3 regions of the Acidovorax carolinensis genome follow, and region 2 is predicted to be linked to each of the others. Evidence: predicted binding sites of a transcription regulator. Region 2 holds the regulator's gene; each other region holds the start of a gene.

The links. Region 2 encodes HrcA, which represses chaperone genes, less so after heat shock. Its sites were predicted from a motif close to TTAGCACTCNNNNNNNNNGAGTGCTAA; they were not measured.
Region 1: a site for HrcA is predicted at 1,823-1,849, ahead of rpoH (RNA polymerase sigma factor RpoH). Genes of this name have one in related genera too.
Region 3: a site for HrcA is predicted at 1,436-1,462, ahead of CBP34_RS03280 (co-chaperone GroES). Genes of this name have one in related genera too.

The regions. Positions count from the first base shown of each region.
Region 1 covers NZ_CP021361.1:841,082-844,355, reverse strand. The annotation lists gene ftsY (signal recognition particle-docking protein FtsY) at 1-1,204, shown strand, start outside; gene cutA (divalent-cation tolerance protein CutA) at 1,285-1,650, opposite strand; gene rpoH (RNA polymerase sigma factor RpoH) at 1,880-2,821, shown strand; gene CBP34_RS03955 (Bug family tripartite tricarboxylate transporter substrate binding protein) at 2,953-3,274, shown strand, end outside.
Region 2 covers NZ_CP021361.1:3,315,464-3,318,737, forward strand. The annotation lists gene CBP34_RS15520 (hypothetical protein) at 1-392, shown strand, start outside; tRNA gene CBP34_RS15525 (tRNA-Ile) at 745-821, opposite strand; gene hrcA (heat-inducible transcriptional repressor HrcA) at 870-1,874, opposite strand; gene CBP34_RS15535 (NAD kinase) at 1,903-2,799, shown strand; gene recN (DNA repair protein RecN) at 2,802-3,274, shown strand, end outside.
Region 3 covers NZ_CP021361.1:693,099-696,372, forward strand. The annotation lists gene groL (chaperonin GroEL) at 1-879, opposite strand, end outside; gene CBP34_RS03280 (co-chaperone GroES) at 1,054-1,344, opposite strand; gene CBP34_RS03285 (SPOR domain-containing protein) at 1,702-2,913, opposite strand; gene CBP34_RS03290 (YcjF family protein) at 3,132-3,274, opposite strand, start outside.

The DNA of each region.
Region 1 (3,274 bases), 1.6 Mb from region 2:
GGCGCCATGGCCCGAGCCCGCCTCTACCACCGCGCCCCCAGCGGCCCCCATGGCCCCACCGGCGGCCAGCGGAGGCTTGGGCTGGCTGCGCAACCCCTTCGCTGCCAAGCCGCCCGTGCCCGCGCCGCAAGCCAGCCCGTTAGGTGCGCCGCCACCGGCCACCGTGCCGGTGTCTGCGCCTGAGCCGACGCCCGCGCCGCCGGTGGTGGTGGTCGCGGCCAAGCCCATCGCCGTAACCGCACCGCCCTTGCCGGCGGCCCCGTCACCGTCACCGTCACCGGCAGCAGAACCGCCCACGCCTGCTGAACGCACCGGCTGGCTCAACCGCCTCAAGGCGGGCCTGCGCAAGACGGGCTCGAGCATCGCCACCGTGTTCACCGGAACCCAGATCGACGATGCGCTGTATGAAGAGCTGGAAGAGGCCCTGCTGCTAGCCGACACCGGCGTCAAGGCCACGCAGTGGCTGCTGACCGACCTCAAGCGCCGCGTCAAGGAAACCAAGACCACCGATCCCGCCGCCGTCAAAGGGCTGCTGGCCGATGCACTGGCCGACCTGCTGCGGCCACTGGAGAAGGCCCTGGTCATCGGCGAGCACACACCCACCGTGATCATGGTGGCGGGCGTCAATGGCGCGGGCAAGACCACCTCGATCGGCAAACTCACCCGGCACCTGGCCAACGAAGGGGCCAGCGTGCTGCTGGCCGCGGCGGACACCTTTCGTGCTGCGGCGCGCGAACAGCTCGGCGTCTGGGCCGATCGCAATACGGTCGAAATCGTCAGCCAGGAAGGCGGCGACCCCGCCGCCGTGAGCTTTGACGCCGTCACCGCCGGCAAGGCGCGCGGCAAGGATGTGGTGCTGGTGGACACGGCGGGCCGCCTGCCGACGCAGTTGCACCTGATGGAAGAGCTGAAGAAGATCCGCCGCGTGGTCACCAAGGCCGATGCCACTGCCCCGCACGAGGTGCTGCTGGTGATTGACGGCAACACCGGCCAGAACGCGCTGGCCCAGGTGCGCTCGTTTGATGACGCGCTGCAGCTCACCGGCCTGATCGTGACCAAGCTCGACGGCACGGCCAAGGGCGGGGTGCTGGCGGCCATTGCGCAGGAACGGCCCATTCCGGTGTATTTCATCGGCGTGGGCGAAAAGCTCGAAGACCTGGAAACCTTCAACGCCCGCGAATTTGCGCAGGCCCTGCTGACCTGAGGCCCACGCCCGTGCATGCCACCCGCCCCGAAACGAGCGGGCGGCACCGGGGTCAAGGAGCCCTTGCGGTTTTCCGCGCTTCACCCGCCGCCTGCCGCGTGCGCAACCCCGTCCCCGGTGGTCACCTCGCCGTGCACCCAGCGCACATAGGCCGGCGTGGCCTGCAGGGTCTGCACCACCAGTTGTGGCACGGTGTAAGGGTGCAGCGACTCCAGCAGCGCCAGCAAGGCCCCGGTGGCGCGCGGCAGGGTCTTGCACACCAGCCGCCATTCCTGCTCCTCCTGCAAGGCGCCCTGCCAGTGGTAATGCGAGGTGATGACTTCCACCTGCACGCAGGCCGCCAGCCGCGCCTGCACAATGGCCTGCGCCAGCCGGCGCGCATCCGCCGCGCTGGCCACGGTGGTGGTGACCATGTTCAGTGCCTGGGCATCGATCTGTTCTGCCATAGGCGACTCCTTGGAACTCCTGCCTGCCAAAGGGACTCAAGGCAGTGTAAACAGGGCGTTATTCGCTCACTTATAAATAGCTTATAGCGCTTGATGGCATTGCATAAAGTGACATTTTGAATCATATTTTTGAAACAACGCACTTCGGAACAACCGGACGGGAACTCCGGGCTTAGCACTCCCTCCAACGGAGTGCTAACATGAAGGCTTAGAGGAAAGGATTCCCGGAATGAAACTTCCATCTGGAACCGCAACGACGACTTTGGCACCCGCCAACCCTTGGGCGCTGGTGCCCCCCTTGGGCAACCTGGACGCCTATATCTCGGCCGTCAACCGCTTGCCCCTGCTCACCCATGAGGAAGAGCAGACCTATGCCCGCCAGCTGCGCGACAACAACGATGTGGATGCCGCCGGCCGGCTGGTGATGTCGCACCTGCGCCTCGTGGTATCGATCGCGCGCCAGTACCTTGGCTACGGCCTGCCCCATGGTGACCTGATCCAGGAAGGCAACGTAGGCCTGATGAAGGCCGTCAAGCGTTTCGACCCCGACCAGGGCGTGCGCCTGGTGAGCTACGCCATGCACTGGATCAAGGCCGAGATCCACGAATACATCCTGAAGAACTGGCGCATGGTGAAGGTGGCCACCACCAAGGCGCAGCGCAAGCTGTTCTTCAATCTGCGGTCCATGAAGCAGGGTTTCAAGGCCGATGCGGCGGCAGCCGATGCCGGCACGCACCGAGACACCCTCTCTGACCACGAAATCGACTCGGTCGCGGCGCAACTGAACGTCAAGCGCGAAGAAGTCATCGAGATGGAAACCCGCATGGCGGGCGGTGATGTGCTGCTCGACCCCGCCCCATCGGACGATGGCGAGCAGGCCTTTGGCCCCATTGCCTACCTGGCCGATGCCTCGCACGAGCCCACCGCAATGATCGAGTCGCGCCAGCGCGATGAACTGGCGACCGATGGCATTGCCACGGCGCTGGCCAGCCTGGACGAGCGCAGCCGCCGCATCGTGGAAGAGCGCTGGCTCAAGGTGAACGACGATGGCAGCGGCGGCATGACGCTGCACGACCTGGCCGCTGTCTATGGCGTGAGCGCCGAGCGCATTCGCCAGATCGAGGTGGCCGCCATGAAGAAAATGAAAACCGCCTTGGCCGACTACGCCTGAGCGGTGCCCGCTCGCGAGTGCATACACAAGCGCGGGCGGCAGGGATAATTCAGCGCGCAACTGCGGTTGCGCGCTTTTTTTTTGGGTGCCCGCAATGCTTCGAGCACCCGCCCAGACCGGAGAAGTTTCTGATGACCCCATCCCCCCTGCGTCGCGCTGCACTGGTGCTGGCCCTCGCCGCCGCGTCCGGCCCTGCCCTTGCCCAATCCAACGCAGCCCCCTTGCCCCAAGCAACACCGGGCTGGCCGAGCAAGCCGGTGAAGCTCGTGGTGGGTTTTCCGGGTGGGTCGTCACCCGACCTGGTGGCGCGCACCCTGGCCGAGCCACTGGCCAAAGCCCTGGGGCAACCGGTGATTGTGGAAAACAAGGTGGGTGCGGGTGGCAACATTGCCGCCGACGCCGTGGCCAACGCCACCGACGACCACACCCTGGGCATCATGATCAATGGCAACC
Region 2 (3,274 bases):
CGGCAAGTGGCCATGCGCCTAAAACCGTGCCAGCCGCGACAACTGCTGGAGCCAATGCAGCGCCCGCAACAGTTGCAAACACCGCCCCCGCCAATAAAAAGGAAGGCGCCTTTGGCGAAAGCTGGCAGCGCCGGACCTACCTGGAGAACCGAGGCGTAGCCGACGCCCGCGCTGCCACCGACAACCACCAGCGCGAGTGCGCTGCCCAGCAGGTAGCCCTCGCCAGCCGCAAGCGGATCGCTAACAACAACCTTGCAGGTGCCACCTGGGAGCAATCCATATCTGCAGAGATGCAGGCCGCCGCAACCATGTGCGACTCCCGCTCGCGCGAGTTGCGGGCGGAATTGGAGGCGCTGCAGAAGGAACTGCGCGAGCTGCAGGCGAAGCAGTAAACCTGAGCTACGCGCGCCCCACCTGCCCGCCTACTGGTGCTGGTCCCTGCCAGCGGTGCCCGCCTGCTGCTGGTGCAATTTCAAGCGAACGGGGGGACCCTAAGAGCTAAGTCGAAGCGCCGCGGGGGCGAAGACCGCGGGGTTCACTTGGCCCCAAAAATTCGACTTTCAGTATGCGTTTCATGATGTGAAACATAAAGCACAACCGAGCCCCCGCCGTGGGGCTTTTTTGCTGCTGCCGGGTGGCTACATGGGCACAAAACCCCGTCCCGCTGGCTACATGACGGCTACATGACCCCAAAAAACAAAAAAGCCCGCTACCGTATTGATAGCAGGCTTTCCTTATCTAGCTTGGTAGGGCGTGTTGGACTTGAACCAACGACCAAAGGATTATGAGTCCTCTGCTCTAACCAACTGAGCTAACGCCCCTCGCGCCAACGCTGAATCAGACGGGGCACCGTAAGTATTGTAGGGTGTTTATTTGCGGTAGCTGAGCGCGTTGGACACGAGCTTGGAAGTGATGTCCACGATCTGGATCATCCTGTCATAGGGCATGCGGGTGGGGCCGATCACACCCAGAGTTCCCACTACCCGGCCATCCACCTCGTAGGGTGCACTGACGATCGAAAGTTCTTCGAACGGTACCACCTGGCTTTCGCCGCCGATGTAGATCCGAACACCCTCGGCCTGGCTGGAGATGTCCAGAAGACGCAGTATCTGGGTTTTCTGCTCGAACAGATCGAACGCCCTGCGAAGGTTGCCCATGTCGCTGGAGAAATCGCTCACCGCCAGCAGGTTTCTTTCACCAGAAATGACAACCTCATCCTGCGCTTCGGAAAGCGCCTCCGAACTGACATTGACGGCAGCCTGCATCAAGGACGCGATCTCCCCACGAAGCATGTCAACCTCTGACTTGAGCTTCTCCCGCACCTGCTCTATGGCCAGGCCGGCATAGTGTGCATTCAGGAAGTTGGCTGCCTCGATCAACTGCGACTGGGAATAGTCCACATCCGTGAAGATGACACGGTTTTGTACGTCACCTTCGGGCGAAACAATGATCACCAGAAACCGGCGCTCTGAAAGACGGAGAAACTCGATGTGGCGGAACACGGAGGTACGTCGCGGTGCCATCACGACACCCACAAACTGGGAGAGGTTCGACAAAAGGTGTGCCGCATTGGCAATCACTTTTTGAGGTTGCTCTGGCGCCAGTTGCGGCGGCGTCAATGGATCCCGCTGCACCGTCAGCATGGTGTCCACAAACAGGCGATAGCCTCGCGCGGTGGGGACCCTGCCCGCGGACGTGTGCGGGCTGGCGATCAATCCCAGCTCCTCCAGGTCCGCCATGACGTTGCGTATCGTCGCCGGAGACAGCTCCAACCCAGAGGCACGCGAAAGGGTGCGCGAGCCCACAGGCTGCCCATCGGCGATATAGCGCTCGACCAGCGCTTTAAGCAACAACTTGGCACGGTCATCGAGCATAGAGTGATTTTAATGATGTAATTTCGCGATGACGTCCAATTTCCGCCATGTTGCGCTTATCGGCAAGTATCAGGCAACTGCTGCAGGCGGCATGGCCGACAGCTCTCGCCACGCTCTCGAAGAGATAGCGCAGTTTCTAATCCACCAAGGGTGCCAGGTGGTGCTTGAAAAAGAAACTGCCATCAATACCAACCTGACTGCTTACACGGCCATGGACGTAGACACCATTGGCGCCCAATGTGACCTGGGCCTGGTCGTTGGTGGGGACGGCACCATGCTGGGCATCGGCCGTCGACTAGCGCGTTACGGCACCCCGCTGATCGGTATCAACCAGGGGCGCTTGGGGTTCATCACCGACATTCCCTTCGACAGTTACCAGGCGGCGCTCACTCCGATGCTGTGTGGAGAGTATGAAGAGGACCTGCGCCCGCTGATGCGAGCACGTGTGGTGCGGGGGCAGGCCACTGTTTTCGAAGCCTTGGCCATGAACGATGTGGTGGTGAATCGGGGAGCCACCTCTGGCATGGTGGAGCTTCGCGTAGAAGTGGGAGGACGATTGGTGGCCAATCAGAGGGCCGACGGACTCATCATTGCCTCGCCCACTGGCTCCACGGCTTATGCCCTATCCGCCGGCGGCCCCATGCTCCACCCGTCCATCCCGGGGTGGGTGCTGGTTCCCATTGCACCCCATACCCTGTCAAACCGTCCGATCGTTTTGTCCGATGCCACCGAAGTGGCTGTCGAGATCGTGAGCGGCAGGGACGTGAGCGCCAATTTCGACATGCAATCGTTGGCGTCACTGCTGCATGGTGATCGCATTCTCGTGCAGCGCTCCGAGCATAGCGTCCGGTTTTTGCACCCGCTCGGCTGGAACTACTTCGCCACCCTGCGCAAGAAGTTGCGCTGGAACGAAGGGGGCTCCTGACTATGGCGCTCAAGCGGATCACCCTGCGAGACTTCGTGATTGTTCAGGAACTGGCGCTTGATCTCCAGACAGGTTTCACCGTGTTGACAGGGGAAACCGGTGCCGGCAAGTCGATTCTGGTGGATGCACTGCAACTGGCACTCGGTGCCCGCGCGGATGCCGGATCGGTGCGCGAAGGTGCCACCCATGCAGATGTGTGTGCTGAATTCGATTATCCCGGCCACTTGCAACCATGGTTCGAAGAGGCAGGAATCGAAATCAACGAAGCCCTGCTCCTGCGCAGGACGGTCGACACCCAAGGGAAAAGTCGTGCGTGGATCAATGGCACGCCGGCAACGGCGACACAACTTCGCCACCTCGGGGATCAGCTGTTGGACATTCATGGTCAGCACGCCTGGCAGAGTCTGACCCGCCCGGACTCCGTGCGGGGCTTGCTTGACGCCTATGCAGGTATTTCGCTGCAAGACTTGACTGC
Region 3 (3,274 bases), 1.5 Mb from region 2:
GGCGATGTCTTCCAGCATGGCCTTGCGGCGGTCGCCAAAGCCAGGCGCCTTCACAGCCACGACCTTCAGGATGCCGCGGATGGTGTTGACCACCAGCGTTGCCAGGGCTTCGCCTTCGACTTCTTCGGCAATGATCAGCAGCGGACGGCCCGCCTTGGCAACTTGCTCCAGCGTGGGCAGCAGGTCGCGGATGTTGCTGATCTTCTTGTCGAACAGCAGCACGAAGGGGTTGTCCAGAATCGCGGATTGCTTTTCTGGGTTGTTGATGAAGTAGGGCGACAGGTAGCCGCGGTCAAACTGCATGCCTTCCACGACGTCCAGTTCGGAGTCGAGGGACTTGCCGTCTTCCACGGTGATCACGCCTTCCTTGCCAACCTTGTCCATGGCGTCGGCGATCAGCTTGCCGATGGTTTCGTCGGAATTGGCAGAGATCGAGCCGACCTGTGCGATTTCCTTGGAAGTGGTCGTGGGCTTGGAAGCCTTCTTCAGCTCGGCAACCAGGGCCGTCACGGCCTTGTCGATGCCGCGCTTCAGGTCCATCGGGTTGATACCGGCGGCCACGTACTTGAAGCCTTCGCGCACGATGGCTTGTGCCAGCACGGTGGCGGTGGTGGTGCCGTCACCAGCGTTGTCGCTGGTCTTGGAGGCCACTTCCTTCACGAGCTGGGCGCCCATGTTCTGCAGCTTGTCCTTGAGTTCGATTTCCTTGGCCACGGACACACCGTCCTTGGTCACGGTGGGGGCGCCGAACGAGCGCTCCAGCACCACATTGCGACCTTTGGGGCCCAGGGTGACCTTGACCGCGTTGGCCAGGATGTTCACGCCTTCAACCATGCGTGCGCGGGCTTCGCCGCCGAAAACTACGTCTTTTGCTGCCATTTTGGAGCTCCTGAATATCTAAAAAATCGTTAAACAGATGACTGTGTCGGGAAAAGAATTGCGTAGCGAGCGGTTCACAGGCTAGGCGGACGGAGCGCAGGAACCGCAACGTACTTCCTGTACGTGAGGATTCCGAGCACCGCCCAACGACGCATGCGGGCCGCGCAGTAGCAATTACTTCTCGACAACGGCGAAGAGGTCGTCTTCCTTCATCACCAGCAACTCGTCGCCCTTGACCTTGACGGTCTGGCCCGAGTACTTGCCGAACAGAACGCGGTCGCCGACCTTCACGTTCAGGGCAATCAACTCGCCCTTGTCGTTCTTCTTGCCGGGGCCGACGGCCAGCACTTCACCTTGATCGGGCTTTTCAGCGGCGTTGTCGGGGATCACGATGCCGGAGGCGGTCGTGGTTTCGCTTTCGATACGCTTGACGATCACGCGATCGTGCAGAGGGCGAAGGTTCATTGCATTGCTCCTGTTGACTGACAATAAAAAGCCGGATGACGAAGCGCCCGAACTTTCGGACGCCACCAAACTTCCTCCGTACCAGTGCTTGTTAGCACTCGTTCGGGGTGAGTGCTAATGATACGGGCATTTGTGTCTATTTCAAGACGTCCCCGACCGTTTTGGGGGATTTCGGGTGGAGTTTGCTGCAGGCAGGCCCCATGGACGTGCCGCACAAAGCAGGCTGGATGGCTCCTGCCGGTCGGTAGGTTTGGGTAGGTGTTTTTTGCTATATAAAAAATAGCTGCTTGCGCAATCTCAGAAAGCGCTGGAGCCTGTTTTTATGGATGGATTCAGCGCCCTGGCGATTCAACCGGCTCAGGGCGCCAGTCTGATGACCACCGCTTCCAGCGCCATGGACCGGATGGTGGCGGCAGCGGCCTCGGCATCGGCGCGGTCGCTGTAGGGGCCCACCCGCACCCGCAGCCGGCGTTTTTTGCCCGGGAACACTTCTTGACGGAAGGCGGGCAGTCCTTCATTGAGCAACCGCGCCTGGGCCTTGCGGGCATTGGCTTCGTCGGCAAAAAGTCCCACGTTGATGTAGTAGCCGGGTGCGGTGCCCACCGGTGGCAGGGCGTTGTTGTCTGCGGCCGAGGCTGTGGTGGCCGGCGACGAAGTCGTCGTGTCGGGCGCCAGTGCCTTGGCTGGGGACGGCGAGGGGCGCTTTTCGGGCACAGCGGGACGCGAGGCGCGCTCTGTTGGCGCTGCGGAAGGGGGAGTGACGGCTGCCGATTCGGGTGGAGTCTGTGCCCGTTCGGGCTCTGCCGGCGGTGCCGGGACGGCTGCCGCCTCCTGCGCCGAGTGTTGGGTTTGCGCGGCGGCGTCTGTGGTTGCCGGTGAATCGGTTGCTGTGGGCGCAGATGCCGTTGGCAGGGTTGGCGTGGTGGCCGGCTCGGCTGGGGCGGCAGGCGCCGGACGCATCGGGGCCGCGGGCATGGCCGGGTCTGCGCCTTGCTGTGCCGCCGTGGAGGGAATCGCCAGGTAGGCCCCCGCAGCGGCCAGCGCCAAGGCCAGGTTGCCCGCAGCCAGCCAGGCCAGCCGTTTCCAGGAGCTGGCTTGCCGTGCCAGCAGCGCGCAGGTTTCTTTCAGGGTGTGCGTGGCGGTCAGCGCCCGTGTGATTTTCTTGTGGGTGTCGGCGTGCAGCAGGGCGTTGCCGTAAAGGCCAGGCACGGCGCAGCCGAGCAGAAAAAACGCTCCCACCACGCCCCATTCCACCGCCTGGGGCCATTGCAGCAGTGGTCGCCCCACGCCGAACACCAGCAGCGCCAGACCCTCGGCGGCCGCCACATACACCAGTGCCGCGCCCCACAGCTGGCGAAACACCATCCAGTTCAGGGTGCACAGGCTGGCCGCCCAGTTCCAGCTGGTGGTGGTGCGGCCCGCCTCATCGAAGTGCGCAAAAACGGGCAGGTAACGGGACAGATGGACGGGGCCCAGTGCTGCGCTGTACAGGGCCGTCATGGCGCTGTCGGACCGGGGCTTGGACGGCAGAAGGGCGGTGATGGCTGCAGGATCCGTGGTGGCGTGCATGGCGGATTCTGGCATGTGCCGCTGCGCCCGCCATGGGGTGTCGCGGCACTGTTGCAACGGCGCAGCGGCCGTGCCCGCCACTGCGCGGCGCGCGACGATGCCAATGCAGAGGGAGAGGCGCCGTAGTCGAGGTGAAAATAGCTGCCAGCGCATGTCTTACAAGCGCTGGCAGCTATTAATAACGAAGCATCATGGGGCGAATTGGTGACCCTTGGCGTCTACGCTCCGCGCACCATCGCCAGGATCTGGCCTGCGTCCAGCGTGGCGGCCTTTTGCTGGATTTGCGGCAGGTATTGCGTTTGCAGTTGCTTGGCGGGGCCGAGCAGGTTCTGGAAGGTGTCGCGCAGCATGGCCGTGCTCA